DNA from 3 places in the Paenibacillus sp. FSL R5-0345 genome. Region 1 is predicted to be linked to each of the others. Evidence: riboswitches for the same ligand, from Rfam matches in the RefSeq annotation. Region 1 holds a riboswitch; each other region holds the start of a gene.
The links. Region 1 has a riboswitch for cyclic di-AMP ahead of R50345_RS00190 (resuscitation-promoting factor). Riboswitches for the same ligand answer to the same signal wherever they lie in the genome.
Positions count from the first base shown of each region.

Region 2: it holds a riboswitch for cyclic di-AMP, as region 1 does, so the genes downstream of both, R50345_RS25325 (alpha/beta fold hydrolase) here and R50345_RS00190 (resuscitation-promoting factor) in region 1, are expected to answer to the same signal.
Region 3: it holds a riboswitch for cyclic di-AMP, as region 1 does, so the genes downstream of both, R50345_RS24875 (TrkH family potassium uptake protein) here and R50345_RS00190 (resuscitation-promoting factor) in region 1, are expected to answer to the same signal.

Region 1 is NZ_CP009281.1:41,525-52,282, forward strand. Features, by position in the region: gene R50345_RS00185 (TatD family hydrolase) at 1-540, shown strand, start outside; cyclic di-AMP (ydaO/yuaA leader) riboswitch at 738-967, shown strand; gene R50345_RS00190 (resuscitation-promoting factor) at 1,249-2,412, shown strand; gene rnmV (ribonuclease M5) at 2,590-3,141, shown strand; gene rsmA (16S rRNA (adenine(1518)-N(6)/adenine(1519)-N(6))-dimethyltransferase RsmA) at 3,138-4,022, shown strand; gene yabG (sporulation peptidase YabG) at 4,094-4,996, shown strand; gene R50345_RS00210 (hypothetical protein) at 5,071-5,337, shown strand; gene veg (biofilm formation stimulator Veg) at 5,391-5,666, shown strand; gene R50345_RS00220 (small, acid-soluble spore protein, alpha/beta type) at 5,849-6,025, shown strand; gene ispE (4-(cytidine 5'-diphospho)-2-C-methyl-D-erythritol kinase) at 6,166-7,020, shown strand; gene purR (pur operon repressor) at 7,097-7,924, shown strand; gene spoVG (septation regulator SpoVG) at 8,135-8,425, shown strand; gene glmU (bifunctional UDP-N-acetylglucosamine diphosphorylase/glucosamine-1-phosphate N-acetyltransferase GlmU) at 8,707-10,098, shown strand; gene R50345_RS00250 (ribose-phosphate diphosphokinase) at 10,186-10,758, shown strand, end outside.
Region 2 is NZ_CP009281.1:5,760,676-5,771,433, forward strand. Features, by position in the region: gene R50345_RS25310 (cysteine desulfurase family protein) at 1-34, opposite strand, end outside; gene mnmH (tRNA 2-selenouridine(34) synthase MnmH) at 85-1,122, opposite strand; gene selD (selenide, water dikinase SelD) at 1,179-2,240, opposite strand; gene R50345_RS25325 (alpha/beta fold hydrolase) at 2,610-3,419, opposite strand; cyclic di-AMP (ydaO/yuaA leader) riboswitch at 3,526-3,712, opposite strand; gene R50345_RS31760 (hypothetical protein) at 3,934-4,107, opposite strand; gene R50345_RS25330 (Nif3-like dinuclear metal center hexameric protein) at 4,192-4,986, opposite strand; gene R50345_RS25335 (endo-1,4-beta-xylanase) at 5,091-6,110, opposite strand; gene R50345_RS25340 (glycoside hydrolase family 43 protein) at 6,153-7,688, opposite strand; gene R50345_RS25345 (carbohydrate ABC transporter permease) at 7,736-8,638, opposite strand; gene R50345_RS25350 (ABC transporter permease) at 8,698-9,669, opposite strand; gene R50345_RS25355 (type 2 periplasmic-binding domain-containing protein) at 9,754-10,758, opposite strand, start outside.
Region 3 is NZ_CP009281.1:5,652,509-5,663,266, forward strand. Features, by position in the region: gene sdhA (succinate dehydrogenase flavoprotein subunit) at 1-1,607, opposite strand, end outside; gene R50345_RS24860 (succinate dehydrogenase cytochrome b558 subunit) at 1,675-2,340, opposite strand; gene R50345_RS24865 (LysR family transcriptional regulator) at 2,743-3,645, shown strand; gene R50345_RS24870 (potassium channel family protein) at 3,716-4,384, opposite strand; gene R50345_RS24875 (TrkH family potassium uptake protein) at 4,398-5,693, opposite strand; cyclic di-AMP (ydaO/yuaA leader) riboswitch at 5,828-6,009, opposite strand; gene R50345_RS24880 (CPBP family intramembrane glutamic endopeptidase) at 6,324-8,009, shown strand; gene uvrC (excinuclease ABC subunit UvrC) at 8,099-10,057, opposite strand; gene trxA (thioredoxin) at 10,270-10,587, opposite strand.

The sequences.
Region 1 (10,758 bases):
TGGATCGCTTCTTTGTGCAGTCATAAAAAAGTGGTGGCTATTGGGGAAATTGGACTGGATTATTACTGGGATACCTCTCCCAAGGATGTGCAACATGAGGTTTTTCGCAAGCAAATCGGACTAGCCCGTGAACTAAAGATGCCGATTTGTATTCATGACCGTGATGCCCATGAAGATGTTGTACGGATTTTGCGGGAGGAAAAGGCAAATGAGGTTGGAGGCGTAATGCACTCATTCTCAGGAAGCTGGGAAACGGCAAAAATGTGCTTGAATCTTGGTTTTCATTTATCGTTTGGAGGACCCATTACGTTCAAAAATGCACGAGTGCCAAAAGAAGTGCTTGCGCAGACCCCGTTAGACCGATTATTGATCGAAACGGATGCTCCATATTTGACTCCTCATCCCTTCCGCGGGAAGCGAAATGAGAGTGCTCATGTGAAGTTGGTAGCAGAGGCGGCAGCTGAAATTAAAGGGCTAACATGGGAAGAATTGGCTAAAATAACGTATGCCAACGCACTGGAACGATTTGGGATTGAGTGAAAACGGGAGTAAAACAGGCGAAAAATAGAGAATGGCCGATATATTAAACTTTTTTAATATAAAAACGGCTGAATATTACAATATTTTAACCAAATTTTTGCTTAAACGTGGTTGAATCGTCCTTTACAACATGCATCAAAACAGGATATCATCTTTTCAGTGATGTGAGCTGTGTTATAGTGACAGCCACTGATTCATGGATCGTCTCGCTGAGTCTCCGTATGGAGAACGGGGGAACCAATATTGACCTGTCGCATGCCTGTATTTTGAATACGGCTTCGACGTGCCACAGGACAGTATTTGATTTCTTCACGTGGTCTTTGGGGTGAATTTAAGGGCAACCGCCATGAGCGGGTGACCTGAAATAGGGCGTCTCTCTTTCGTCCGAACCCGACAGCTAACCCCGTAAGCGCAAGTAAGAGAGGCAACCTCGTGCACAAGCATTCTCTATTCTGAATTTGGAGAAGCCACGAAAGAGTCCTCAATTGAACTCTTTTTAGGCTTTTTTATTTTTGAATAAATAGAATGTTGCCCACATACTGTTATATAACAGGGGTGGGAGTAGCTGTGCCGAGCAGGCGATCCATGAGCAGGAGACGCTAAGTTATTAAGTGCGTGTCCTGTGACAATCTCAAATAGTTTCGTCAAAGGAATTCAGTCCTCATGATATACAATTGACGACGGGGCTATGTAAGGAGGATGGAGAGAATGGGCGTATTCCAACCAGAAGTATCCCATGATTCGCAGTCATCCAGCAGGTCTTTCGCACTACGGTGGGAGCAAGTAAATACTCGCGTACTTTTACTTGCAGGCGTGATTTCAGTCGCTATCGCGCTACTTATTCTGCTGTACGTACACGGTCAAAGTAACAAACAATTATTTTTAGTAATAGACGGGCAGACACAGACGCTTGAAACGCGAGAAGCGCTTCTTGGTGATGTGCTGGAGAAAGAGCAAATTTCGCTGCAGCCGCATGATGAACTATCTTTAGGTCTGAGTGATGAAATAAAAGACGGTGACCGTGTCGTTATCAATCGTGCGCAGAAAATTAGCCTTATTGCGGACGGAGCAACAAAAACGTTATATACAACCGAGGATACAATCGGTAAAGCAATTGACAAAATGGGCATCACCCTAGAAGGTCATGATAAGATTTTCCCTTCGTTAGACACCGCCATTTCTGCCAATATGGAGATTAAGATTGTTCGCATCAACAAACAGACTGTACAGCGGACAACTAACTTACCCTTCAGAGTCATCAAGACAGCAGACCCCTCCCTTACTGTGGGAACAGTTAGAGTGGCACAGGCAGGCAAACCAGGCGTCATGATTCAGCATATTGAAAAGATCTACCAAGACGGAGAACTGGCCTCTATGCGCATGATTGGTAAGGAAGTACAAACGGTAACGAAAGATAAAGTTATTGCCGTTGGTACCAAACCACTTCCTAAGCCGGCTGTAGCTAAGACTACAACAACTTCCAAATCAAACACTACTTCCAAAACGGCTAAGGTTAGCGCCAAGACTAATAACGTCACAAGTAAGGCTGGCGTAGACTTTGAGTACAAGAAGATGATTAAGAACGTCTCCATGACAGCTTATTCATCAGAAGAGCCAGGTATAGGTACCAAAACTGCCTCCGGAACACGCGTAACGGAAGGTCGTACAATTGCAGTAGACCCGAATGTAATCCCTATTGGCTGGTGGGTATATATTGAGGGGCTTGGATTCCGCCGAGCTGAAGATACTGGCGGTGCCATTAAAGGCAATAAAGTAGATGTCTATTACGATTCACTGAGCCATGTGCGTAATTTCGGTCGTAAATCACGTACCGTTTATGTGATTGGACCTGTGAAGCCGGAGTTAAATTAGTTCGGAAGCTTTTGCAAATTATTCTTTGATAAGCTATAGTGATGATAACCGTTAAGGAACGCCAGATGATCATTTCGTTGATCGCAGAGCAACCGCTCATCACTTATAAATTCTTTAACCAAAAGAAGAGGAGCGAAACCTCTTCTTTTTTGCTTTTTTTGGAAGGAGTCAAGAGATATGATTAAGGAATTAATTGTCGTTGAAGGTAAGAGTGATACCGTCGCTGTTAAACGCGCTGTAGAAGCAGATACGATCGAAACAGGGGGCTCGGCGGTAGACCGGACCGTAATTGCGAAGATCGCGCTTGCTATGGAGCGTAGAGGGGTGATTATTCTTACAGATCCGGATCACGCGGGTGAACGAATTCGTAAGATTGTGTCCGCAAAGGTGCCGGGCTGCAAGCATGCTTTCATTCCGGAGAAGGACGCAACCCGTAAGGGAGATATCGGTGTGGAGAACGCCTCTCCAGAGGCGATTCGTCATGCGCTACGAAACGTACATACCTCTTTTGAAGGAGCACCTGCAATAATTGGAATTGACGATCTAATGGCCGCTGGAATGCTTGTACACCCTCGGGCAGCTGAAAGACGTATGGCACTTGGTAATTTGCTTGGAATCGGATATTGTAATGGCAAGCAGCTGTACAAGCGGCTGGCGATGTTTGGAATTACGCGGGAGGAATTTGCCGGAGCTCTCGCCCAAATTGATCAGGGGGGCATTACTTCATGAGTGGTAGAGAGGAAATTTCAACTCCAAAACGGACAAAAGAGATTATTCAACGTTATGGATTTAAGTTCAAGAAGAGCTTAGGACAGAATTTTTTGATTGATCAAAATATATTGGACAAGATTGTAGACGCTGCTGGGCTAGATAGCGACTCAGGGGCTCTAGAGATCGGTCCTGGGATTGGAGCACTGACGGAGCGTTTGGCGCTAACAGCCGGTGCGGTAACCGCTGTGGAGATCGACCGTAGGTTGATCCCTATTTTAAGGGACGTACTTTCCCCTTACCCGCATGTTAAGGTTCGTAATGATGATGTTCTGAATGTAAACCTGCAGGAGCTGTTTAAGGAAGACTTTTCATCCGTGAACAAGGTAAGCGTAGTTGCCAATTTGCCGTATTATGTGACTACACCGATCCTGATGAAGCTGCTCGAAGAGAAGCTTCCGCTTGATAACATCGTTGTAATGATTCAGAAAGAGGTTGCGGAGCGTATGGCTGCTTCTCCGGGAGGGAAGGAATACGGAAGCCTTAGCATTGCCGTGCAGTATTACAGTGAGCCTGAGCTCGTCTGCATTGTACCGCGTACAGTATTCATTCCTCAACCTAATGTGGAGTCGGCTGTAATCCGTCTAAAGGTAAGAGAGCGTCCACCGGTAGAAGTTGAGAGTGAGAAGCATTTCTTTGAGGTCGTCCAAGCTTCTTTCACACAGCGTCGCAAAACGATTGCTAACAATCTCAAGGCTCGTTATTTCCCTGAAGAGGGACGTGAACGTCTGGAGGCTTTACTTGCAGAAGCTGGTATTGAACCAACCCGTCGCGGAGAAACGTTAAGTTTAGAAGAATACGCCCGATTGAGCGGTGTTCTGTTGGCTGCTGGAATCGTATAAGCTAAAAACACGGCTAGTTATGAACCAACTGAGGCCTTTGCCCATACGATGGGGTAGAGGTGGTGGTTGTAATGAATTTAGGAGACTTGGTCGTTCGTAAATCGTATGGCGGTGATTTGACTTTTCGTGTAGATCATATTGTGCAGGACAGAGCCGTCATTAAAGGCACAGATTTCCGTCTGTTGGCGGATTCTCCTCTGAATGACTTGGTTCAAGTGCCTCCTACCCGAATTACGGAACGAGGACAACAAGCACAGATTAAAGCGAATGAATCACTGACACAGCTGCGGAAAGACCGACAGGAGCAAAGTCAGCGGAGCGGGAGCGCTCTATCAGAGGGGGCATGGGCTCCATCGCCCAAGGAAGCTGCTTATTTTGAAGTGCCGGGGAAAGTACTACATCTGGATGGCGATCCGGCGTACTTGAATAAGAGTCTGAGCTTATATGAGCAATTGCGGATCCCTGCTGAAGGTCATCATGTTCATGAGTCCGCAATGGCTGACACTTTATACCGGCTGCTGCCCCGCGTGCGTCCAGATATTGTGGTGATTACCGGTCATGACGGGGTGCTGAAGCAACAGCATACTTACGATCTTCACAGTCTGAGCAGCTATAAAAATTCGCAAAACTTCGTAGCTGCTATTAGGGTAGCTAGGGATTATGAGCGAAATTTTGATGCGTTGACGATTGTTGCAGGTGCTTGCCAGTCACATTTTGAAGCGCTGCTGGGGGCAGGGGCGAACTTTGCCAGTTCCCCTGGACGCATATTGATCCATTCCTTAGACCCAGTATACGTAGCGGCAAAATCGTCGTTCACGCCCATTAGGGATACGGTGAATCTGAGTGATGTTTTGAACAACACCATTAGTGGTAATCAGGGAATCGGCGGTATTGAGACCCGTGGCAGCTTCCGTATTGGGATGCCGCGCCTGCAGAACCTGTCGGCACTAAAAGTGACACCTTCTGCGATTTAATCGACAGGGGTAGGTCTATTTTCCAAGGCTAATAGGTAATTTGGAGTGGCCGAATAGAATAATGTGAAGAGAGGGTGAGCGATATGCTTGACCCTTTTTTTATGTTCAGAGCATATATATTGGGGCACCCGCAAAGTACCTGGGCACGGATCGAAGCCCCCACTTTGGGGGATTTATTACGTGAAATAGCTGCTATCTTTAAAGAACTACAAGGATATGTTTTCTTGCTTAGTAGCAATCGCATTACAGATAACAAGGATATTAGTTCGCCTCTGATTGCCCGCAAAAAAATTCCGTTGACAACCAAATATTCATCATCTATAATTATTTATTTGCTTTGACAAACGCCTGAGAAAGTTGTATAATGGACAAGAAAAGAGGTGGTCGTCAGGCAATGGCTAATAACGCGCTGTTGGAAATTAAACGCAGTCTCGAAGCTCACGTCGGTCATAAGATCACGTTGCGTGCAAACGGAGGTCGTCGTAAAACCGTTGAACGCACCGGTGTCCTGGAAGAAACGTACCCTTCTGTATTTATTGTCAAACTGGATCAGGAGCAGCAAACATTCAAGCGAGTCTCCTATAGCTATGCCGATATCCTTACTGAATCTGTGGAAATCACAGTATGTGAAGACGATGGGCAGATGCGGATTATGTATATTAAAGCTTAATGTCTCACAGGCAGCTTCCTTTGGAGGCTGTTTTTTATTTCTACGAGAACCGGTTGTCCTTGATAAAGGACGACCGGTTCTTTTTGGCGGTTAACATGTCCGGTGAATGATCCTTGTTCTTAGCAAGCATACTAATTGAGCAATGGGTTTATCATTTACTTTCATAAGGGAGGAATTCCGTAATGAGCCGAAGAAAACGAGGCACGATGTCGGAAGAACTAAAGACGGAGTTAGCCAAGGAGCTTGGTTTTTACGAAACTGTAGAACGTGAAGGCTGGGGAGGAATCCGGGCAAAGGATGCCGGCAATATGGTAAAAAGAGCAATTCAGCTCGCTGAACAAGCTGCCCGGAAATCTTAATCTTTAGGGTGTGAACATTTATTTAACGAATAAGGGTGCGTCCAACTGGCGACACCCTTTTATTATTGGACTTCATTAGAAGTTTTTCATATAATATGTTAAGTTGTTTTTACGGGAAAAGCTGAAGGTGGGTGAACGCCTTGAAAATGTATGAGAAGGCACCAGCGAAAATTAATTTGATGCTGGATGTGCTGCACAAGCGTGCTGACGGTTTTCATGAGGTGGAAATGATTATGACCATGGTGGATCTAGCAGACCGTTTAGAGCTGTCTGAGCTGCCAAGGGATACTATTATAATATCAAGTCAAGCGGGTTATATTCCTCTAGATGAGAAGAACCTGGCCTTTCAGGCGGCTAGGCTTATTAAAGAGCGTTATAACGTGAAGAGTGGTGTACATATCCATCTGGACAAAAGAATACCGGTCGCTGCTGGCCTGGCTGGCGGAAGCAGCGATGCAGCAGCTACGCTACGCGGCCTTAATCGGCTGTGGCGTCTAGGCATACCTTCACAGGAGCTACAGGAGCTTGGTGCTGAGCTTGGTTCAGATGTGCCGTTCTGCGTTACAGGCGGTACTGCCTTGGCAACAGGTCGTGGCGAAAAGCTGACGCCGATTAAGAACCCTCCGCAATGCTGGGTAGTATTGGCTAAGCCACCTATCAATGTATCGACTGCGGAAGTATACGGTCGCATTCGGAGCAATAATATCGCTGTTCATCCTTCGGCTAGAAAGATGCAGGACGCGATCGAAGCTGGAGATTTTGGGGGCGTGTGTAATCATCTGGGCAATGTGCTTGAGGATGTTACCTTAAAGCTGCATCCAGAGGTACAGCAGCTCAAAGAGGCGATGGTTAAGCTCGGAGCAGACGGAGTCTTAATGTCCGGCAGCGGTCCTACAGTGTTCGGTTTAGTGTCCAAGCAGTCTAAAGTAGCAAGAATTTATAATGGACTGCGAGGGTTCTGCAAGGAAGTCTACGCAGTGAGATCACTCAATTAGTATGCTTCTCTTGTGTAAACCCGTACAAAAGTGATATATTTTTCATAAAATATTCGGTTTTGGCGAGGAGCATTCCGTGAAGAAATTAAAAAGAAGCCAACGTTTGGTAGACATGACTCAGTTTTTACTTGAGCGGCCACATGACCTACTGCCGCTGTCTATATTTGCCGATCGGTATGGAGCGGCTAAGTCCTCCATCAGTGAAGATTTGGCAATCATAAAAGAAGTATTTGAAGGTGAAGGCATCGGTGAGCTTCAGACCTTAGCCGGCGCAGCAGGTGGAGTACGTTATATTCCTGTTATGCCTAAAGAAATGGCGCTCTCTTTTGTTAAACGTTTATGTGTGCAGCTAGAACAGACAGATCGGATACTGCCCGGTGGTTATTTGTATATGTCGGATCTGCTTGGACTGCCATCTTTGATGGAGCAGGCGGGGAAGATCATCGCAACGGCCTTTTATGGATCGGAAATCGATGTGGTGATGACAGTAGAAACTAAGGGGATTCCGTTAGCCTATGCAACGGCAGCACAGCTCGGCTTGCCAGTAGTACTGGTACGACGTGACCATCAGGTTACAGAAGGCTCGGCAGTAAGTATTAACTATGTATCTGGATCACATAAGAGCATACACACCATGTCTCTTTCCAGACGTGCACTCAAGGAGAAATCGCGGGTACTCATCGTAGATGACTTCATGAAGGCAGGCGGAACCGTTCGAGGGATGGTCGACTTACTGGGAGAGTTTAATGCCGAGGTTGCTGGAGTGGGTGTGTTAGTTGAGTCAGGCGCAGTAGAGTCGGAAGAACGCCTGTTGCATGACTATGTGTCTTTAGTAAAGCTGAGCGAGGTCGATTCGAAAGAGCGGCGGATTTCAGCGCATCCGGGTAACTATTTTTCCTCTTGATGGTTTGACGTTTCTACGTTTTCAAAAAGCGTGGAAATTGTCGAAAACGTAAGGAATATTAAGAAAATCACCCGATGCATGTCGAAAACAACAGATCCTAAAAAATATATTTCTTTTTTAGGTATTTTATGGAATCAAAAAGAAGGAATTCGCTTTGCTGTGTGGAATTATACACCAAGTCTCTGATGGAAAAAGGTGGTGAACACACACATGCAAATTACGGATGTCAGACTCCGCCGCGTTAACTCTGAGGGGAGAATGAAAGCAATCGCATCCATTACAATCGATAACGAGTTTGTTGTTCATGACATTCGCGTCATCGATGGTAATAACGGGATGTTTGTTGCAATGCCCAGCAAGCGTACACCGGATGGCGAATTCCGCGATATCGCTCACCCGATCTCTTCGGGAACACGCGAGAAGATTCAATCCGCGGTTTTAGCCGAGTACGATCGCGCCGCTACTGAAGAAGAAGAAGAAGTTATTGAAGAGGGAGCTTAGGCTGCCTCGGAAGACGGCTACCTTTTGGGTGGCGTAGGATCCGCCGTTTTTGATAAGATCATACCGAATACACTTCAGGACTTAAGCAGCTTGATCTTGCAAGAAAAGCTACCGCTAGTGAAGGATTTGACGACATCTTCGAAAGGCAGCGATAAATGCTTTTCTAACATGGGGTTTATAGAAAAGGGAACCATGACTTCATGGTTCTCTTTTCTTTTTGCCCGGAATGAGATATATTCAGTAGTGAGTTCAAGAGTAGGAGGTTGGCATTCTTGAAAAGAATGGCTATAGTTCTTGCCGCAGGTCAAGGCAAGCGAATGAAATCTAAATTATATAAGGTGCTGCACCCCGTTTGCGGTAAGCCAATGGTAGGGCACGTGCTTGATACAGTAAAAGCTACCGGATGCCAGCGCACCGTTGTTGTTGTTGGGCATGGCGCAGAGAAAGTTAAGGCCTTTGTAGGGCAAGGTGCGGAATACGTGCTGCAGGAAACTCAGCTCGGTACTGGTCACGCTGTCAAACAGGCTAAGGATTTGCTCGGTAGTGAAGAGGGAACAACGATTGTTGCCTATGGCGACACTCCGCTTATTACATCGGAGACGCTGATAGGATTAATGGCTCTGCATGAGGAACGTCAGGCAGCAGCGACTGTATTAACTGCAGTAATGGATGATCCATCCGGGTTAGGACGGATTATTCGTAGTGAAGATGGCGGTTTATTGAAGATTGTAGAACAGAAAGATTGTAATGCCGAACAGGCTGCTATTCATGAAATTAATACAGGAATTTATTGCTTTGATAACATTAAGTTATTTTCAGCGTTAGAGAAGGTTACTAACAGCAATAATCAACAAGAATATTATTTAACAGATGTTATCAGTATTCTGCGTGAGCAAGGTGATCTTGTTCTAGCTTTTCAGACTGAGGATGCTAACGAGTCTATTGGTGTTAATGACCGTCTAGCTTTGTCAGATGCGGAAGCAATTATGCGTCAACGTATCAACCGCAAACATATGCTGGGTGGCGTAACCATAATCGATCCTGCCTCCACTTATATCGGAGCAGATGTGGTCATTGGTTCTGATACAACGATCTATCCAGGAACCATCTTGAAGGGGAAAACTGTAATCGGTGAGAACTGTGTGATCGGACCGGCAAGTGAAATCGAAGATTGTCAGATCATGGACGACGCGACGATTAAGCAGTCCGTATTGAATCAAGCACAAGTTGGCGCACGGACTACCGTTGGGCCTTTTGCCTATTTGCGTCCAGGTTCTATACTTGGAGAAGAAGTGAAGGTTGGAGATTTCGTCGAGATCAAGAATGCTACGATTGGTGACGGTTCTAAGGTGTCGCATCTTAGCTATATTGGCGACGCATCTGTGGGTAAGAATGTAAACTTCGGTTGCGGTGCGATTACTGTTAACTACGACGGGTATAATAAATTTACGACAACAATTGAAGACGATGCCTTTATCGGCAGTAACGTTAACCTTATTGCACCGGTTTCTGTGGGCAAGGGGGCTTTTGTTGTAGCTGGTTCGACAATTACGCGTTCCGTTTCAGAGAACGATCTGGCTGTTGCCAGAGTGCGGCAGGAGAATAAACCGGGATATGCAGAGAAGATCCGTTCCCGTGCAAAAGCGAAGAAAGACCACTCGAGTCCATCGTAAAGCGTTGCTAAGAAGCGCCGGACGGACTTGTATTTCCGCGCCGGCGCCTTTGGAAAGCTAAATTCCGTCACGGAGGGTTTAAATTTTATGACTTATTGTGATTCCAAATTAAAGATTTTCACCTGTAACTCCAACCCAAAGCTTGCTAGTCAAATCGCTGATTACATCGGAATTCCGATGGGTGAATCGCATACTACAAGTTTTAGCGATGGAGAAATTCAGGTCAAGCTGTCAGAGAGCGTTCGGGGTTGTCATGTGTATATTGTACAATCCACCTGCGGCCCGGTTAATGACAACCTAATGGAGCTTTTAGTTATGGTGGATGCACTCAAACGCGCCTCCGCAAAAAGCATCAATGTGGTTATCCCTTACTATGGTTACGCTCGTCAAGATCGGAAAGCTCGTTCCCGTGACCCTATTACGGCCAAGCTGGTAGCAAATTTGATTGAAAAAGCCGGCGCCCACCGTGTAATTACGATGGACCTCCATGCTATGCAGATTCAGGGATTCTTTGATATTCCAGTAGATCACTTGCTGGGAGTTCCCATCCTGGCTCAGTATTTCCGTTCCAAACAAATCGAGAACCCAGTTGTCGTATCGCCAGATCACGGCGGTGTAGTACGTGCAAGAAAGCTTGCTGATTTCCTGAACGCTCCGCTT
Region 2 (10,758 bases), 1.1 Mb from region 1:
CAGGTGTTGTAGCATTATAGTCTAAATAGATCATTTATTACGTTGTGCCTCCTCTAGCCCCTCATACCTTACGATTACTAAATTTTATACTTCCTGATTTTTTAAAAAAGAGCGCACCGCTGTCTCAGCTTCATCCAAATTATTCACCTTAAACGTAACTCTCTCAACGCCTTCATACTGAGTGGACGTATAATCGTATCTAGGATCATAATAGTATTCTAGCAAAAGCGCGACAGCCTCTCCGAACAAATCAGCTTGTAAGCATCGCTCGATTTCTGCCGCAACGGGAATATGAATTCGGGATTTAATACTCCGAAAAGCTGAAATACACTGCTCCTTGTATGCTTCTGGTCGGTAGTCCTCAAGGATTTGCTGCACCCTAGCTTGCAATGGCATCTCAATCCAAATCTGATCTCCGATCTCTTTCTGCTCCGCCATAAATGGGGGCATGACGATTTTCCCGATTTTTTTACTCTCCGCTTCAAACAGTACATAAGAAGAATCCCCAAGCTTAATTAATTCCTCCAAAAGAAGACTATCGAACGTTTTCTGATTATTTGCACGAAGTCCGATCTCTCCAAAGATAGAACCCCGGTGACCCGCCATCCCTTCCAAATCCAGAACAGGATAACCTTGTGCTTTCAGGCGGTGCAGTAGGTTTGTTTTGCCTGTACCCGTATTTCCGTGAATTACATAAGGCTTTGCCTTGAATTCATAAGTCTCCAGTTCGTCGAGTACCCATTTACGGTAAGCTTTATAGCCGCCAATCAGCCGGTAAGCATGAATATCCATTAAAGAAAGTACGGTGGCCGTAGTACGGCTGCGCATACCTCCTCTCCAGCAGAATACAGCTTTGTCCCCTTGAATCGCAGCGAATTCTTTGACAAAGGCAGGCAGCTTCGCCGCAGCAATCTCCAAACCGCGTTCTTTCGCCGCCTGCACACTAGTCTGTTTATACAAAGTGCCTACTTCAGCCCGTTCCTCATCATCAAAAAAAGGAATGTTCAGACTATCCGGTAATGTCGAATCTTTATATTCAGAAGGAGATCGAACGTCGATCACAGTGATCTGCTTCTTATTTTTTAGCATTCTTAGTTCTTCCAGTGTAATATCCTGAAACAATGCACTCTCTCCTCTGGTGGCTAACTTCTTAGGTTGCCTCTAAGCTGACCCTGTCATTATTGCGCAGCTATTACCGTAATTTGACCCGGATGTTCTTCTGTTACTTCTCCGATCAATGCCGCTTCTACACCTGCAGCTACCAGCTCTTGTAGCAAGGCTTCACTTTGTTCAGGAGCAACAGAAATCAACAGTCCGCCAGAAGTCACAGCATCACACAGAATATAACGGCTTAATTGGTCCATCTCTTCCGGATAAAGAATGCTGCCCTCCAAATGGGCAAAGTTATTCTTAGTTCCGCCTGGAACAAATCCCTGCTCCGCCAGCTCTCTTACTCTTGACAGCATCGGTACATCGCCTTGACGAATAATCAGTCCGTGGTTACTTCCTTTAGCCATTTCCGAGGCATGTCCCAACAGCCCAAATCCAGTAACATCCGTACAAGCGTGCACATCATACGGCTCCATGATTTCAGCCGCTTTTTTATTCAATGTAGACATCACTGTGGTGAGGCGTGTGGTTTCTTCTGGTGATAGTTGATCCTTTTTAATAGAAGTTGTTAAGATGCCCACACCGATAGGTTTCGTTAGTATCAGCTTATCCCCCACCTGCGCGCCTGCATTCGTTCTTACTTTGTCCGGGTGCACCAGCCCCGTAACAGCCAATCCGAATTTAGGCTCTTTATCGTCGATAGAATGTCCACCTACAAGCGTCGCTCCTGCTTCCTGCACCTTGTCCGCTGCACCGCGCAAAATGTCACCGAGAATGCTTTTATCCAGAACAGAGATAGGAAATGCAACAATATTAAGCACTGTAAGCGGCTTACCACCCATAGCATAAATGTCACTTAACGCATTGGCTGCTGCAATTTGCCCAAAGGAATAAGGGTCGTCCACGATCGGTGTGAAAAAATCAACAGTTTGCACTAACGCGAGTTCATCGCTTAAACGATACACGCCTGCATCATCACTAGTATCCAAACCTACAAGTAGATCCGGGTTAGGAACGGTTGGTGGCAGACTGCGAATAACCTGCATGAGATCGGCGGGACCGATTTTGCAGCCGCAGCCTCCTTTTGAAGATAATGAAGTCAATTTTATAGTTTCGGCTTGAGACATCATAACTCAGCTCCTTTAGATAGTTAATATCGAATATCTTTAATCTTACATCAGTAGACAGCAATGTACAAAATGCATAGCTACCGATTGGATTTCATTATTCTGTTCTTTGAGAAGTGCTATGAGTGGTATTCTTTCGATTAATAGTATGCTAAAGGCTGGCTCATTCGTAGATTTCGCTACTTTGAGCCAGCCTTTATTTCGATACTCTGTACTTTAGGGAGATTTTCCCAATATTGCTATACATAAAGAACGTCCCACAGCCAGTTCATACTCCTAGCTATAGAACGCCCTCATTTCTTGCTTAAACGTTAGCCGAGCATTAAGACTCTGAAGAGGTTTATGCAATCTAAGGTGCTTTCTCCACTAGGATCAACTGATCTGCTGAGCATCCTGATGTTTCTCCAAAAAACGCTGAAGAATAGCATTAAATTTCTCCGGCTGACACAGATTACTAGGATCTAATGCGTTAGGAATGATCGCTAACTGAGCATGCGGCAGCTGAGACACCATATCCTTCATACAGTTGACTCCAAATTCACTAAAGTCACCGACAATACATAATGCGGGACGTTTAAAAGACTTTAAGCATCTAGTGTAATCCACATGACTCGTAGCCAGCCTTTGACGATACAATTCCCTTGGGCGTTTGTCGAGAAGTCCTCTTCTAATCTCGTTATAGGCCAGGTTCCAGCGTTCGCGATACATCATACGAATCGAAGGCAGTACAAGCTCGCTAGGAGCGTAATACATTAACCAACTACAATATGCAGCCATAAGCTGAATTTTACCTACTATTGTTGATGCATGACTTCTACAAAAGCTATCCGCGACAACAATCGCCTTTACCCGTTCCGGGTATTGTTTCGCAATATGTTGAACGACGAGCCCCCCATAGGCGCTCCCGACAAAAACCGCCTCACGAATGCCCAAATCATTCAATAGCATAATTATATCTAGGCATTGCGTTTCAATAATCTCGTTTGGAGCCTGCAGCAATTCACCTGATTTGCCATTCCCCCGTAAATCGCACAGAATCACTTTATATTTATCAGAAAAATACTCTAATTGTGGTTTAAACATGCTATGTGTTAATCCATGTCCATGGATAAACACAACCGGAGTCCCTGTTCCAATGATTTCGTAATAGAGCGAAGTTCCATTCAGTTTAGCAATAGGCAAAATTAACACCTCTTTCACAGGTAGGTTCTATATCTATATGTGCTTATAAACGCAGCAAAAAACCACAGAGGGATTCTCTGTGGCTATTCATCATCAAATACGCCATTCATCCTCTCTCCATACGCTTACGAGGTTAGCTGTCGGATTCGGGCAGTGAGAGTTGCCCTACCTGTATGGATGCACTATTAAGCATCTGTAACAGGATTCACCCCATAACTAGTACCGACTGTCATATCGATTTCCAGTTGTTGGTTCCCCCGCTTTCCTTAACGGAAATTAAGCGGACTTCTTATGTAATTGTCAGTTATGTGATGAATCATACTCCGTGTAAGGTTTCTTGTAAAGTTGAGCCCTGGGCAAAATAATGATGAAAGCCATGCTTTTCATTTCATATTGAGCATACTCTTCGTTTTCTCTTTCTATTGCTCTTGTTTACTCGGTTTATTAAGAAAAAGCCGAGCGGTCATCAGAGATCAATCCCTGAACCACTCGGCTTCTTTATACAATCATTCGGCTACAACAGATCGGCGTTTTTCAATGCATGCTCCCAGCTCGGAAAAAAGAACAGCGCACTTCTCATAAGATCAGGATCGCTTTGCTTCACTTGTTTTTTGCTGATCGAGCTTCCGTCAGTTTGAAGCTTTTTGATACGACTTAACACTTCATCAGCCTCCAAAGGAATTTCCATTGAAACACTCCTTTCTCAGTGACCTGGTTTCCAATCATTTTCTCCATAATATGCAAATTTATTCTTCATTTCGATTTATAAGGATTAAAGCAGCTGATAGATCGGTTGTTCTGCAATAAAATAAGTAGGAATCATTGGATATTTTTCTGCCAAAACTTCAGCTAAATATTTCATTCCCGGGGCTTCACTCTCCGCATGACCTAACATAATCAGCGCATTCGATCTACCTTGATGTACTGCATCCCTCACATATTCCGGAGTTTCCCATTCTGGCCCTTCGCCAGCAATCAGTAAATCAAGATTGTGCTGATTAAAAAGAGGGATAGCCATTGTCCCGCCTCCTCTGTAACCCACTGATATCCCCACATGTCTGCATACCTGGGATAGGTCACCGGCAACACGTACATAGGGGATTCCTAGTTTTCTTTTTATGTACTGAGCCGCTTCACTTACTGTCATGGCAGGAATCGTTAGGATTGTAGCAGCGGGTTGCTGCTCATCCACATAAGCTGACCACTCAAGCTCTCGCAGCAAGCCGACCATGATCCCATCCGGTTTATGACGATGACAATAATCATGATAACGAAAAATAGCCATTTCAGAACGTTTGATCAAACTCAGTTTCGTGAGATAAACAGCGTCATCCTTTAACCACTCACTTGTATCATGGTGACTGTAATACACACCTTCATGTGTGATCAGCAAATTGGCGTTCATAGCCATCGCTCGTTCCACAACATATTGCGTAGCGCAAAATGCTGTAACTATCCCTGTAACCACCGTTTCTGGATTTCCTGGCTTAAGTGTATCCACAGTCCCCTCTATCTGTTCCTCAGTTCCCATTAAATCTTCCAGTATTGTTCTTATCGTAATGTTCACCGTAACCCTCCCTTTGAGTTTCATTCTTCTGATCTACAAACAAATAACCCGCCCTTATTTAATATAAGGACGGGTTATTTTACTACTTGAGCAGCTTACCCGCTCTATAATTTTGGGGCAGAGCCGATAATACGGTGAAAGGCTGGCTTCGGATGATGCTCTTCATCGAATAAGAAGGGCCAGTTCTTCCGGCCACGAACAGGGAAATCATCTAGCCAGGTATAGTCATCCGCTGCTCCCCAGAACGTGACTGAACTAATCACGTCGCGGTATTCTCTCAGCAGTGCGAACATCGCTTCATATCGATCTGCTTGAAGTTCGAGCAGATCAGCAGGTACTGTCTTTAAGTCCATTCGTTTGTCTTCAAAACGGAACATGGATACATCCAGCTCAGTCAATTGAAGCTGCAGTCCTAACGAGGCATATTTCTCAATCGCAGCACGAATATCATCAAGATTCGGATCGTATAGATTCCAGTGTGCCTGCAATCCGACGCCATGGATCGGCACCTCTTGATCCAATAGCGACTTCACCAGTTCATAGATTTTGTCACGCTTTAAGGGATGGGATTCATTATAGTCATTGTAGAATAATAATGCCTTAGGATCAGCTTCATGGGCGAATTCAAACGCTTTAGCTATAAAATCCGGGCCAACAATGTCGAGCCACTTCGAATGGCGAAGAAGCTCTTCTCCTTCATCGGCAATAACTTCATTCACAACATCCCAAGCATAAATATCTTCCTTATAACGTCCTACAACGGTTTGAATATGTGATTTGACTCGTGCAAGCAAAATCTCTCTGCTTACAGGTCCTCCGTTCTTATCCTCAAACAACCAATCCGTAGTCTGATTGTGCCAGACCAAGGTATGTCCGCGCATCGCCATCTTATGTTTTCGGGCGAAGGCAACTAGCTGGTCTGCTGCCCTAAAGTTATAAATATCCTCAAGTGGATGTAGACTTTCAAATTTCATCTCATTCTCAGCAGTTATACTGTTGAAATGATAAGCAAGCAAGTGCTCCTGTGATTGTATCGTAAATGGGTTGACCGCTGCGCCAATCTTGAAATCCTCCGAGAACACTGTCTTTAGTGCAGGCTCTGAGTAATCGCTAGCTTGTCTCATCAATTTCCCTCCCTACAAAAGCGTACATATTTAGCATTCTACTCATGATGATCGATAGTCGAACCAATCAAAGTAAGCAGGAACCCCCGCCACTTTGCCATGTCCTGTCGCATATAAGCCAACCAGAACACCGGTAAATCCGTTTCCTTTGACAGCTTGAGGGGATAATGGATAGGCTAGAGCCCTAGATAGCTCGATCCATTCCTGACCATCCAAAGAATAAAGTAAAGTGTATTCCGTTAGCTCCGCCCGAATTTTCAGATATAAACACCCAGCAATGGTTGGAATCTCTGCAGCCACATGTATTGTTCCATCAACAGTTAAATAAGCTGTAATCACTCTATGTCCATTTCTTTGCGATAGTGCAATTTCATAATGTGCATTCTCGTCCAATCTAGCACAGAGTCCAGCCTCTTCACCGTCCACGGTAGGGTTAAAATCCAGTAATGTACTCCATTCAGCTGAAGTATGCTGCTGTCTTCTGCCTATAAAGGCTACCTGACCCACTTCATTAAGGTCTTTCGATTGCCCTCGAAGAGCTAGAAAACCCGGACGTTGGCTTAGTGACCAGCTTCCCTCTGCCGGATTCCGCAGAAAGGATAATCCCAATGGCAATACAGGGTCATCAAAATCATATCTTCCGCTAGTCTCAGGTTTTGGCGAATGACCCGGTACACGCGGAACCTTCATCTCCAGCCCGACAGTGTCTTCATTATTATCGATCATAGGCCAGCCGTCTTCATCCCAGCTTACAGGAGCAAGGAAAGTCTCTCTCCCTAGGACAGTATATTTTGAATCTACTAGTCTGACACCTAGGAATACAGCCCACCAATCCCCATTACGATCCTCAATCAAATCGGCATGACCCAAATACTGAATGGGACTATCAGTCCCGCGATGGGTCAATATCGGTTGCTCAAATCTTTCAAAAGGACCGTAAGGGGAGGAAGAACGACCGATAATTTCTCGGTGTTCCTTTGCCGTGCCGCCTGAAGCAGACATGATATAATACATTCCGTTAATTTTGTACAAATGTGGTCCTTCCGTCCAAGGTCCACCATCCCCAGTCCAGATGACAACTGGTTCTGTTAAAGCTGCGCCCGTAGCAATATCAATCTCATATTGAATGGCGTGGGAGTCATAATCTGCCCCCTGCTGGGTGGTTACATATACCTTTCCATCCTCATCAAACATTAGAGAAGGGTCAATTCCTCCATAAGGAATACTAATCGGGTCTGACCACGGACCCGCTGGGTCCGTAGCCGTAACATAGAAATTCCCCTTCCCGTGTATTTCGGTCGTTATCATGTAAAACGTTCCTTCATGATACCGGATCGTTGGTGCAAATATACCTCCAGAGCTTTTGCTCTTACGTGTATCTAGCTGACTTTCACGATTGAGCACATGACCAATTTGTGTCCAATGAATTAAGTCCTGGCTGTGAAAGATAGGTACCCCAGGAAAATATTCGAAGGAGCTACAAACCAAATAGAAGTCGTCTCCAGCCCGTGTAATACTCGGATCTGGATAAAAGCCTGGAAGTATTGGATTTGTGTATGTGATTAGGGATTGGTTCATAGTTTAACAAACAACCTTCCTATTCCTTAATAGTGATTGTAAGCTGCTTATTCCTTCACGCTTCCCACGTTCATTCCAACTACAAAATGCTTCTGCATGAATGGATACACTAGCAAAATTGGAACGGAGGCAACGATAGTAACTGCTGCACGAATGGACTTTGGAGTAACCATTGATCCTGCTGACTCCGCAGTCACCCCTTGACCGTTAGCTACACTTGCGTTACTGTTCGCATTCATACTAGATTGTATTAGTTTCATTAATTCATACTGCAATGTGCTGAGGTGCTGGCGGGAAGAGGTGTAGATAAAAGCATCAAACCATGCGTTCCATGCACCTACTGCAACAAAGAGGGCGATGGTAGCAAGAACAGGTTTACATAAAGGGAAGACTACTTTCATAAAGATTTTGAACTCCCCGGCACCGTCAATTCTCGCGGATTCCATAAGGCTTTCATGCAAGCTACCAATATAAGTACGAATAACGATCATATTAAATGCACTTAGCATGGACGGTATTATATATACCCAAAACGAGTTGAGCAGATGAAGCTCCTTAATAAGGAAATAGTTTGGTATCAGACCCGCATTAAAATACATGGTAAGGACGAAAATAATGGTAATCGGTTTGCGGAAAACATATTCTTTCCGGCTTAAAGCATAAGCAAGCATTGTGGTTAGGAATAGATTCAGGACCGTAGATAACACTGTTCGTGCTACCGAAATCCAAAAAGCAGGAATAATGGTACCTGAGGCAAAAACAGCTTTATAGTTTTGTATGGTCCACTCTCTAGGCAACAGATAAATGCCGCCACGGATCGTATCGTTCCCCGCATTCAATGAAACTGCTATAGTATTTAAAAAAGGATATAAGGTAACTATAACTATACACACCATAAATACAGTATTAAAGGTACCGAACAATACTGGTTCAAGACCTATATTTCTCATGCGTCTTCCGACATTACTTTTTGGAGATTTCTGAGGTATTAATTGAGTTTTCTCCATGATTATAACAGCCTCTCTTCCCCTAGCCGCGTCGAGGTCCAGTTAGCTAATAGCAGCAACGTTACACTTACGACTGTTTTAAATATACCACCCGCAGTGGCTAAGGAATAATTCCCTTGCCCAATTCCGTATTTCAATACAAATATATCTATCGTATCCGACCAGTCTGCAGTAAGACCGTTCCCTAACAAGAACGGAACCTCAAATCCGACATCCAGTACATGTCCTATGGACATGATCATCAGGATTACAATGGTTGGTTTAATTCCAGGTAATGTTACATTGAACATTTTTCTGTACCGGTTTGCCCCATCGATCTCAGCAGCCTCATATAAAGCTGGATCTATAGAAGCAATAGCAGCCAAGTAGATGATTGTACCCCATCCCACCTCTTTCCAGACGGTTGAAGCACCCACAATACCCCAGAAATATTTTCCTTCACTGAGCCAAAGGATTGGTGAGTCAATAAGATTTAATTTCATGAGTAAGATGTTGATAATCCCGTCGTTACCAACCGAAAGGGAGACACCTACAATCCCTGTTACAATGATCCAAGAGAGAAAGTGCGGCAAGTAGGATATAGTCTGCACGGTTCTTTTCCAAAATACATTTTTGATTTCATTAAGAAGTAAGGCTAATCCTATCGCAGTAATAAATCCTAGAATGAAATTAATTAAACCCATTGCCAATGTATTTCTAAATACCCTTAGAAAGGTATCGTCCGTAAATATTGCCTTGAAGTGCTTCAAGCCAACCCACGTTTGTTCGCCAAATGCCTTAGCTGGTTTATAATCCTGAAAAGCCATGGTCCATCCCCAAACAGGTACGTACGCAAATAGTACAATATAAAGTAGCAATGGAACGGACATCCAAATTAGTTGATTCTGATTCTTAATCAAAGACCAAGTAATAGGTTGCTTCTTTTTTCTTTTAGGATGCCGCTTTACTGTTTTTCCCGTTAAGGTCTCATCCATATAGTCTTCTCCCCACATCATCCATATATTTCAGAAAGTGGTTGGCTAATAAGCCACCACTTTCTGATTTTAAGCAAACTTAAATTATTTTACACTCCAAGTATCAAATCTCCATTTAAGCTGTTCGTTGATTCTATCTTCGTAGGCTTTGATATCCGCTTTATGAAGTTCTCCAACAAATTCAGTCCAAACTTTATCGAAATCGGAAGGGCTAGCCAAGATTGCTTTTGGCAGGTACTTGGTTTTAACTTCTCCCATCTTCGTATCAGCAATTTTTGCTGGAGAATTTTCAACTAGATCTATCGACCAAGCTGGGTAAGCCACTGGGTTCGGTCCAGGCTTACTGAAGAAATCTACATAACTGTCGAATCCATATGCGTCAAGGACTTCCTTGTCATACGCTTCCAACCCTGCTTTATATTCTTCCGGTTGGGCTGCCGCATCCGTTGAGTTACCGTCTGCAAAGTATCCTTGCATTTTAGGAGCAGTAGCATACCAAGCTTCTGCTTTGTTACTTAGCTTCCATGTTGCATCAACTGCGTTGTCCCGTTGTTCTTGGGTTCTTATAAAGCGACCGTCTTCCACTTGATAATCTTCGCCTTCAATCCCCCAAGTGAGGGTTTTTTGCCAATCTTCTTGAATTAATGTGTCCATAAGTTTAAGGATTCTCACTGGATCCTTAGCATTGACAGTGATCCCGAATCCATTATTCAAGTTAAGAGCAGGGCGATCCAGATAATAATCTTTGGTGTTAGTATCATATACAAGAGGCAAACCTACATAAGTGCTCATATCTTTCCCTTGTGTTTTGAGTGAATCTTCTGCTTTCTGGAAGTTCCAGTGCTGATCAAACATTCCCAGTACGGCTCCGCTAGACAATTTAGCTAAATATTGGTCATAATCCATTACAAATGCTTCTTTGTCAATAATACCCAATGCATTCATATCATTAAGCTTTTTATAGTACTGCTTAGCATAGTCTTTATCCGCAAAGATTTCTGCTACGTTATCCTTAACTACTACTCCGCCATCATTAGGATGCCCGATCAGATGCTGAGGAGCGTTGAACAATCCCCAGTTTCTCCAGTC
Region 3 (10,758 bases), 1.2 Mb from region 1:
TCCGGCTTGTAATGAGCACCGCGGCTTTCATTGCGCATTAGCGCGCCCAATGTCATCGCTTCGGAGAGCTCCAGCATGTTCCACAGCTGGCGGGTGAATGCCACACCTTGGTTATTCCAGCGTGACGTATCATTCATATTGATATTGCCGTAGCGCTCTTTAAGCTCTTTAATTTTGCCAATGGTCGCTTCCAGCTTCGGATTGTGCCGCACAACCGTCATATTGGCGGTCATCCATTCGCCCAGCTCCTTGTGAATCACATAAGCATTCTCTGTACCTGACATCCCTAGCAGAGACTCATATTTGTCTGTCTGCTTTTTGTGGAAGTTATCGTATACCGTTGAAGAGATATCCTGTGATGATTTCTTCAGACCTTTAATGTATTCAACAGCCTTTGGTCCTGCGACCATACCACCGTAAATGGCAGATACCAGAGAGTTAGCGCCTAGACGATTCGCTCCATGATATTGATATTCACATTCGCCTGCAGCAAACAGACCAGGAATATTCGTCATTTGGTTGTAATCAACCCACATACCGCCCATAGAATAATGCACAGCCGGGAAGATTTTCATCGGTATTTTACGAGGGTCATCCCCCATGAATTTTTCATAAATTTCTATAATCCCGCCAAGCTTCACATCCAGCTCTTTTGGGTCCTTGTGAGAGAGGTCCAAATACACCATGTTCTCACCGTTAATGCCCAGCCCTTGATCCACACACACATTAAAAATCTCACGTGTAGCAATATCACGCGGCACCAGGTTACCGTAGGACGGATATTTTTCTTCGAGGAAATACCACGGTTTTCCGTCTTTATAAGTCCAGATACGACCACCCTCGCCACGTGCCGATTCCGACATTAGGCGGAGCTTGTCATCTCCTGGAATAGCTGTTGGGTGAATCTGTATAAATTCTCCGTTGGCATAGTGTACGCCCTGTTGATATACCGCACTTGCAGCTGTCCCCGTATTAATTACGGAGTTTGTCGTTTTACCAAAAATAATACCAGGCCCGCCGCTAGCCAAAATAACAGCATCCGCAGGAAAAGTCTCAATCTCCATCGTCTTTAGATTCTGAGCACTGATGCCGCGGCATACGCCTTCGTCGTCGATGATAGCTGAAAGGAACTCCCAGTTCTCCCGTTTGGTTACGAGACCTTCAGATTCCCAGCGACGCACCTGCTCATCCAGCGCGTACAGCAGCTGTTGGCCTGTCGTTGCGCCAGCAAATGCAGTGCGGTGACGCTTCGTTCCTCCGAAACGACGGAAGTCGAGTAGTCCCTCAGGTGTACGGTTGAACATTACGCCCATCCGGTCCATGAGGTGGATGATACCTGGTGCCGCTTCACACATCGCCTTGACCGGTGGCTGATTCGCCAGGAAGTCACCGCCATAAACGGTATCATCGAAATGCTCCCAAGGAGAGTCGCCCTCTCCTTTCGTATTTACAGCGCCGTTGATGCCGCCCTGTGCACAAACGGAGTGTGATCTTTTTACAGGCACTAATGAGAATAATTGAACATGCGCACCGGACTCCGCTGCCTTGATGGTAGCCATCAGGCCGGCCAGACCGCCGCCCACGATAATGATATTTGCTGTTGCCATGATAGTTCACTCCCTTTATCGAAAATATCAGAAAGGATTCTGGAATCTAGTCCTGAGAGGTAATTACTTAGATGAAAGTCTTTATGGACTGAGCTATGGAAGCTGCGGTTTGAAATTCGGCATCACGGAAAGTGACTAACGAAATGAGGAACATGAACGTTACAAGAACAAAAATACCCAGACAAAGGTAAGAGGATACCCGCTGTGAACGAGGTCCTACCGTGATTCCCCAGCTGATCAGGAAAGACCATAGGCCGTTCGAGAAGTGAAAGCATGCTGCAACGATACCGATAATATACAGTGTCAACATCAGTGGTTGAGTCACGATATCATGCATCAGACCGCCCAATTCTTCGTGCTCAACACTACCTACTGCCACCTGAACCCGAGTTTGGAACAAATGCCAGACTATGAAGATAAAGGTGATAATTCCTGTAATACGTTGCAGCGTATAACGCCAGTTTCTTTCAATGTTGAAACGGTTTAAGTTCGGCTTGGATTGATAGGCAATATACAGTCCATATACGCCATGGTATAGCAGAGGAAGCCATATACCGAACAATTCCAGGAAGAAGACAAGCGGCAGGCTGTTCAGCCAGATCACACTGTCAGTGAAACCGGAAGCGCCACCCTCTACAGCCGCAAAATTCGTCATCATGTGCTCAATGAAGAAGGCTCCAAGCGGGATAACGCCTAGCAAGGAATGAATCTTTCTGGAATAAAATCCTTTCATACAAAGTAACCCCTTTCCGATTAAAACAGCGTTTTCATTAATGTGTATTCACCGCCGGAACTACATTTGACACAGGATAACGTAGACTATGTAATGACAAAATGCCTATATTTACCGCTATCCCCTAGTTTCCCGGACTTTGTTTTCTTTTTCACAAAATGTGAATATCTTGTGTCACTTTTCATGTTACTCCTTTTTCCCTTATAAGGGAATTGCAATCTAATTATTAATCGTTATACAATAAACGCATAAGAATAGATTTTATATGATAATAATTCTCATTTAGAGAAGCAACATTTTCCGACAAATCTTTTATTTCCTTATGGAGCAAGAAGTATTGTCTTCAAGGCTATGAATTTCGTCACTACTGTTTATAGATTGCACTACGAGAGGAACATAAATATGTTTGACGATTTAGATGTTTTTGCAGCGGTTGTGGAGCATTCTAGCTTGAATCGCGCCTCGCGCCAGCTCAATCTGTCCCAACCTGCCCTATCTCGTAAAATCTCCAAGCTGGAAGAACGTCTAGGTGTCGCGCTGTTTAATCGTTATGGCAAACGGCTGGAGTTAACCGAGGTTGGGCGTCTCACTTATTCCTACGCACTTGAACAGCGTCAGCAGCGTTCTAAATTTCTGGAGGCTTTGTCTAAATACAAAGAAGGCGAGCCAAAGCTGGTCACCTTAGGGGCATCTCTCACTTCACTGCAGACCACTCTGCCTCCACTGGTTAACGCATATATGGAAAAGTACCCGACAGCGGAGCTAAAGCTAATCACAGGCCGAACGCATGAGATTGTCTCCTCTGTCAGTGAAGGGAAATCAGATATAGGTCTGATTGCTTCCTCTATTCAAGAGCCTGGACTGCGCTGTATTTCTCTGTTTGAGGATCAGCTTAGGCTGGTTGTTTCTGAGCATCATCCTCTGAATCAGTCTTCCAAGCTGACCATGGATGATCTGTCCCGACTGCCAATGATCCTTTTCTCCAAAGGCACCTGGTATCGCCGTCTAACGGACGATCTCTTCCAGCGCTGCGGGATTGATCCCGACGTACGTATGGAAATTGACTCCTTCGAAGCCATCGTGCGGCTGCTGCCGACGGTCAATGTAGCCGCATTACTGCCTAAGTCTTATCTGCGTCCGCAGCTGTTAAACGGTGGTGGACTGGTCTCTCTGCATATTAAAGAGCTAGAGCAGACCCAGCGAACTACCTGTCTGATCTACCGTGACGATGGAACCCTGAGCACAGCGGCCCGCAGCCTGGTGCAGGTTACAGAAGAAATGTTTCTGACAGAACGAGAGAAGTAATCCCTGCCTCTCTCGTGCAACTTAAATTTAAAAAGCCCTCCGTCCAATGAAAGGACGAAGGGCTAACTATTTAATCTTGGTTTACAACCTCATTCTCAAATCGATCAATACTTTCATTAGAACCAATGAGTACCATTACATCGCCTTCGCTCAAATGATCATGAGCCGTTGGAGCAACGATAATTCCACTTTCCCTGTTCAGGGCAACAATACTGCAGCCATATTTTGCTCTTGTATTTAAATCGGACAAGCTTTTCCCGTTCATGCAGGACGGTACGGTTAGCTCCACGATTTTATAATCTTTTGACAGTTCAATATAATCAAGCAAATTGGGTGTCACAAGCTGATGTGCTACACGAATGCCCATATCCCGCTCCGGAAAAATAACCCGGTCCACGCCCAGCCTGGACAACGCACGACCATGAAGAATCGAGATCGCCTTGGCTACAACTTGCTTCACTCCAATCTCTTTTAACAAAATTGCCGCCAGAATACTTCGCTCCATATTGTCGCCAATCGCTACAATCCCGCAGTCAAAGTTCCGTACACCTAGTGAGCGCATAATCCCCTCATCTGTAGCATCTGCCACTACGGCATGTGTCAAGTGATCGCTCATTTCCTCTACGCGTTCTTCATGGTGATCAATCCCGAGCACCTCGTAGCCCATTTCCATCAGCTCAAGCGCGAGACTTGACCCAAAGCGCCCTAAGCCGATTACTACAAATTGCTGTGCTTTCATTTCTGATTAGCTCCTATCCAATAATTATTTTACCTTCTGGATGCTTATACAATGGTTTACCCTGTTTAGGACCAAGCGCATACACTAAAGTTAATGGACCTAGTCGACCTGCGAACATAGTCAGACAGATCAGAATCTTACCGATGATAGATAGTTCAGGTGTCAGCCCCATCGTTAGCCCTACCGTGGCAAAGGCCGAGGTTGTCTCAAATAAGATCGCTAAGAAATTACTATCCTCTGTTGTGGAAAGTACCATCGACACAGAGAGGATCAATAGTAAAGCTAGTAATGTTAACGTCAACGCTTTATAGATACGCTCCTGCGCCAATCGATAACGGAACAGTACAACATCTTCACGCCCGCGCAGCATCGCGATTACCGCACCTATCATAATGGTAAAGGTAGTAGTCTTAATCCCGCCACCCGTTGAACCCGGTGATGCACCAATAAACATAAGAATAACCATAAAGAACTGAGAGGCTTGCCGGAGTCCGGCAATATCCACCGTATTGGCACCAGCGGTTCGGGGCGATACAGACTGGAAGAATGCCGATAATATTTTGCCGCCGAAATTAAGATTACCCAGTGTGCGCTGATTCGTAAATTCAAATATAAAAATAACCAAAGCACCAATAACAATAAGCCCAGCCGTGGTAGAGAGTACAACTTTGCTATGCAAAGACAATTTACGTTTTACACGAAACTCCACCAGATCAGACATGACAATAAAACCAATACCGCCGGAGACAATCAGAAACATCACCACGATATTCACTAGCGGGTCATATACATAGTCGGTTAAACTCCGAAAATCCCCAAAAATATCAAATCCAGCATTATTAAACATCGACACTGCATGAAATATCCCAAAATAAATGGCCTTTCCCAGCGGCATATCAAACGCCCAACGTATGGACAGCAGCACCGCTGCACAGCCCTCAATGACTAATGAATAAATAAGTACTCTCCGGATCAGCCGAACAATCCCCTCCATAGAACCTTGGTTCATGGCTTCCTGTAGGATTAACCTGTCCCGCAAAGAGATTTTGCGTTTCATCATCATGGCAAATAAGGTGGCCATTGTCATAAAACCTAAGCCGCCAACCTGGATAAGCAACATAATCACGGTTTTTCCAAAAAAGGTGAATGTCGTCCCGGTGTCCAGCACCACAAGTCCAGTCACACAGGTTGCCGATGTCGAAGTAAACAATGCATCAATAAAACTCACAGCATTCCCGCTCGTACTCGAAATGGGAAGCATAAGCAGCAAAGCTCCTATCAGAATAATCGATGCAAAACCGAGCACCATAATCTGAGGCGGAGAGAGCTTCAGAAACTTTGATTCAGAAACTCTGCGAAACTGTGAAGCCACTATGCTCACCCTCTTATCTTAATTTAAAGAATTCCAACAAAAAAAGCACTGGAAAACCAATGCTACCCTTGGTTCCTGCAGTAAATTAGCCTACGAGGTTAGCTGACGGATTCGGACTGTGCAGGCTGCCCTATTCGTTCCTAGAACGAAATTCACCCCTGATGAATAAAGTCACCTTTTACGGCGTATACTCATCTTTTCATTACTTCTTATGGTTCCCCCGTTTTCACCTGAAATTCGGCTATATACAATTGCATACAAATTATATCTGTTATTTCGATAAATCACAAAGACACAATTAATGGTGATTCATATGAAAAATGCGGTTTGGAGAGGATGTACCAGAAGGAGTGCCTTTTCTCATCACTTTTCCGTGTTTTCCCTGCAATTGCATCGTTTTTCATGAAAAATGAAGAAATGATCACTTTAAATTCATGGTATATATTCAGTTTCCTATTCTATAATATCTCTATTACCCATAAAAAAAATATACGATGATTTTTGTAACTATCATGGCACTAATACTATAATGGAACATAACATTGTCAGTTTACAAGGAGGCGTTACATGAATCCCGTTGGCCAGCCCTTACAGCAACGTGCCCTCTCCAAGTGGCTCATCATCTCGGGCATTATCGGTCTTATTCTATTTATTATGTTTCAGATTGCCCCCTCGGTGCTAAATAGCCCTGCCGGGGAAGATACTACCGTCATCAGTAAGGCGGAAGCCCGCGACAAAGCGATATCATTTGCGGAACAAAAGTTAAACTATACCAAAGCACCAAACGATCAGTGGAATGTACTTTATGAAACGGATTCTTCCTTTTATGGTTATATGTCCCGCGAGAAGCTTTTGGAGGACTATACAAAAAAGAAATTGGATCAACGATATCCTTTTGACATCTTTCGTGTAACACTTAGTCCTTCAGCGGAACAAGAGCCACTGATCTCCGTTGACCTCAATATGTATACTGGCGCAGTTGTCGCCTTCACACAAGGAGCAGAAGGATCATCTGCAGAATCGGCAAGCAATGTAACCACTGGTGCAAAAGAAGAGGACAAGGGTGCTGACTTGTCTTTGGCACAAAAAGAAAATCTTGCCCGCCCCTGGCTTCAGGAATGGGATGTAAATCCCGCCAAGCTGCAAATTGAATCGAATGCAGGATACTATGGGCTCGTGTATACTGACCGTTCCGTTCAGATCGGCGAATCCTTGCTTCACTATTATTTCGATTTCGCTGACGAACAGGTATCCAGCTTTAAAGCCGGATTTACTGCTCCTGCCTGGCATACCTCCTACGTGAAGGACCAGACCTCTCTCGCGGAAAAGCTTACTCTATTCGGTTACGGTCTGCCTACCTTAGCTTTAGGAATTTTGGCACTCATCTACAGCATACTTAGAAGAGAACATACCTCCTTTAAGCGCGGAATTTTCCTAAGCTCGGCTTATTTTGTAATCATGATGATCAGCACCTATAATATGCTTCCTGAATCTTCGGGCGAAGGACTCGAGGTTCAGATCACTTCCGTCATTATGTTCATCATTTATGCCTTATATAGCCTGCTAATGTCCTCCCTGCTCTATTTCTCTTTAGTTGGAGGGGACGGCCTTTGGAAAAAAGAAGAGGGGATGAACCCATGGCCTCGTGCTAAAGAGCCTGGCTATGGTAAATACGTGCTGGATAGTATTCGGGCTGGATACATCTGGGCATTCGTGCTGCTAGGGGTACAGACCCTTATGTTCATCGTATTATCATTGACTTTGCAGAACTGGTCCACTACTGACGCTACTCAATCTCCTTACAACATGAGATATGCTTGGCTGCTGCCTATCGTTGCATGGCTCGCCGGGTTATCCGAGGAAGCTATTTATCGTTTTTTCGGAATCCCTATATTGAAAAAGGTGTTCCGGAGCACGTTCATCGCTTGCCTGATCACTACGCTGGTATGGGCGTTTGGTCATACACTTTATCCGATCTACCCTATCAGCTCCCGTCCTATTGAGCTTACCGTGATCGGGCTGCTCTTCAGCTATATTTTCCTTCGTTACGGCTTTATTGCTGTCATGTTCAGTCATGTCGTGTTTGACAGCATTCTGATGGGCGCTACGCTGATCTTTATGAAGGAAAGCGTGAATGTCGGAGCAGGTATCTTCGCGATTATCATGCCGTTCATAGTCGCCTACATTGTCTACCGGTTTAATCCACCACAAAAACCTGATCCGAAGCCGGTTGAACCGACATCTATCATTTAAAGAAGTAACGGGTGGATAACCGATAATAAAAAAAGGTGTCACAGCAGAAACCTGCTATGACACCTTTTTTATATTTACGCAATCAGGCCCTATGTCGCCGGCTCTTCATCCTTGAGCGCCTCAAGAATTTGACTAGCCAGCTTTTCGCCAATAGAAAGTGATTTAAAATCCTCTATGGAGGCTTCTTTAATTTTCTTTAGCGATCCGAAATGCTTAAGCAGCGCCTTGCGCCGCTTCTCGCCTATACCTGGTATGGAGTCCAGCTTAGAGGTAACCATGGACTTCCCGCGCTGCTCACGGTGGAAGGTGATAGCGAATCTATGCACCTCATCCTGAATCCGTTGTAGCAGGTAAAATTCCTGACTATCCCGAGCTAAAGAGACGGGTTCTGGCGGATCTCCAACCAGAAGCTGAGCCGTCTTATGCTTGTCATCCTTAACGAGACCGCAGACCGGAATGAATAACCCCAGCTCGTTCTCCAGAATATCAATAGCGGAAGAAATCTGCCCTTTACCACCATCGACTACGATAAGATCTGGCATCGGAAGGTTCTCTTTCAACACCCGTTCATACCGCCGCCGGATGACCTCGCGCATCGTTCCATAATCATCCGCACCCACTACTGTACGAACTTTATATTTACGATACTCTTTTCGCGCGGGCTTGCCATCAATGAAGACAACCATCGCAGAGACCGGATTGGTCCCCTGAATATTCGAGTTATCGAACGCCTCGATCCGGCTTAAGCGTTCGAGCCCCAAGCTCTCGCCTAAGCTCATTGCGGCACCAGAGGTACGTACTTCATCTCGTTCAATAAGCCGGAACTTCTCGTCGATTGCGACTGTAGCATTTTGGCAGGCCATACCGACCATCTGCTTCTTGAGTCCACGTTGTGGCACCAGTACTTTGATACCGAGCCACTCCTGTAGAATAGAGGCGCCACCTGCGGCATCAACAACACCTGCTGCTGATGCTTCCGCAGCGGCGATTTCACGTGCCTCAGCTTCTTCAGGCGACTCGGGAGTATCTTCCCCCTTTTGTAGCTCTTCCTCGGCTGGAGCAGCAATGACAATCGCCGGTTTAGCTTCTTTATCAACCACGGCTTCCTCGTCAAGCACATCCGGTAGAAGAATCTCCTGCGGCAGGGCAGGATTATCACTGTAATACTGCGTCACATAAGACATAAAGTCACTGTAGGCTTCCCCATAGAACGGAAAGACGGAGGAATGACGCTGGATCATCTTCCCTTGCCTCATGTACAGAATTTGTACACACATCCATCCCTTATCTACGGCATACCCAAAAACATCGCGATCCTTAGTATCCGTAGTGTTGATCTTCTGTTTCTCCATTAATGCATCAATATGGATAATTTGATCCCGCAGTTCCTTCGCCCGCTCAAAATATAATTCCTCAGCAGCTTCCTGCATTTTCTGCTGTAAATCCTTCTTAACCGCATCATGCCCTCCGCTTAGAAAAGCAGCGATATCTTGCGTAATCTGCTCATACTCAGATTTCTGCACTTCCTTCTCACAAGGCGCCAAGCATTGGCCCATGTGGTAGTAGAGACAGACCTCCTTCGGCATTACGCCGCATTTACGGAGCGGATACATACGGTCGAGAAGCTTTTTCGTTTGCTGTGCTGCATAACCATTAGGATAAGGACCAAAATATTTTGCTTTATCTTTAATCACCCGGCGTGTAACTTCAAGCCGAGGGTGAGCTTCATTCGTTATTTTGATATAAGGAAATGTCTTATCGTCCTTCAGAAGAACGTTATAACGTGGCATATGCTTCTTAATCAGATTGCACTCGAGAATGAGCGCTTCCATGTTGCTGGACGTAACAATATATTCGAAGTCAGCAATATTAGCGACAAGTCGCTGAGTCTTACCATTATGACTGCCTGTAAAATAAGAGCGAACCCGATTCTTTAGAACCTTCGCCTTGCCCACATAAATAATGGTGCCTTCTTCATTCTTCATCAGATAGCACCCGGGCAGATCGGGTAATAGAGCCAGTTTGTTGCGGATATTGTCCAAATTGATCCCCTCCAGCTAAATTGGACCAAGCTAAAACGCCTTCGGCGTCCTTTTAAGGACGGCAAGTGTTTATGCGAGAATTATAAGGATAAAGTATAGAGAGAAACTTATACTCTTATAATTCCATGATTAGTTGGCTTTTAGCGCACAAAACGCCTCCGGAATGAACCGAAGGCGCTGAGCGGCAGGGCCGAGGCCCGAACAGTAGCATTTAACAATTATTGATGTTTAGCTACGATATTTTTCAGGGATTCTTTGGAGTTCAATCCCACAACTTTATCTACCGGTTGACCGTCTTTGAAGAAGATCAGGGTTGGGATACTCATAACGCCAAAACGGGAAGCCGTTTCCGGATTCTCATCCACATTCAATTTTGCAATCTTCACGCTGTCTCCCAGTTCTGCGGACAATTCGTCCAAGATTGGAGCAATCATCTTACAAGGACCACACCAAGGAGCCCAGAAGTCTACTACTACAGTACCTTGACCTTCCACTTCGTTACTGAAGGTTTGGTCAGACACGTTCACGATAGCCATGATATTGTTCCTCCTCTAAAGTTTTACGAAACATTAATCCATTCTAAAGCAAAGCTTAGTTTATGGAAGCTGCTCCGAAAATATAAGTTAATAAATTGTTTCATGTAATATGATAACCAAATTACCACTTACCGACACAATTCCAGTATAACATATCTTTAAGGGATATGT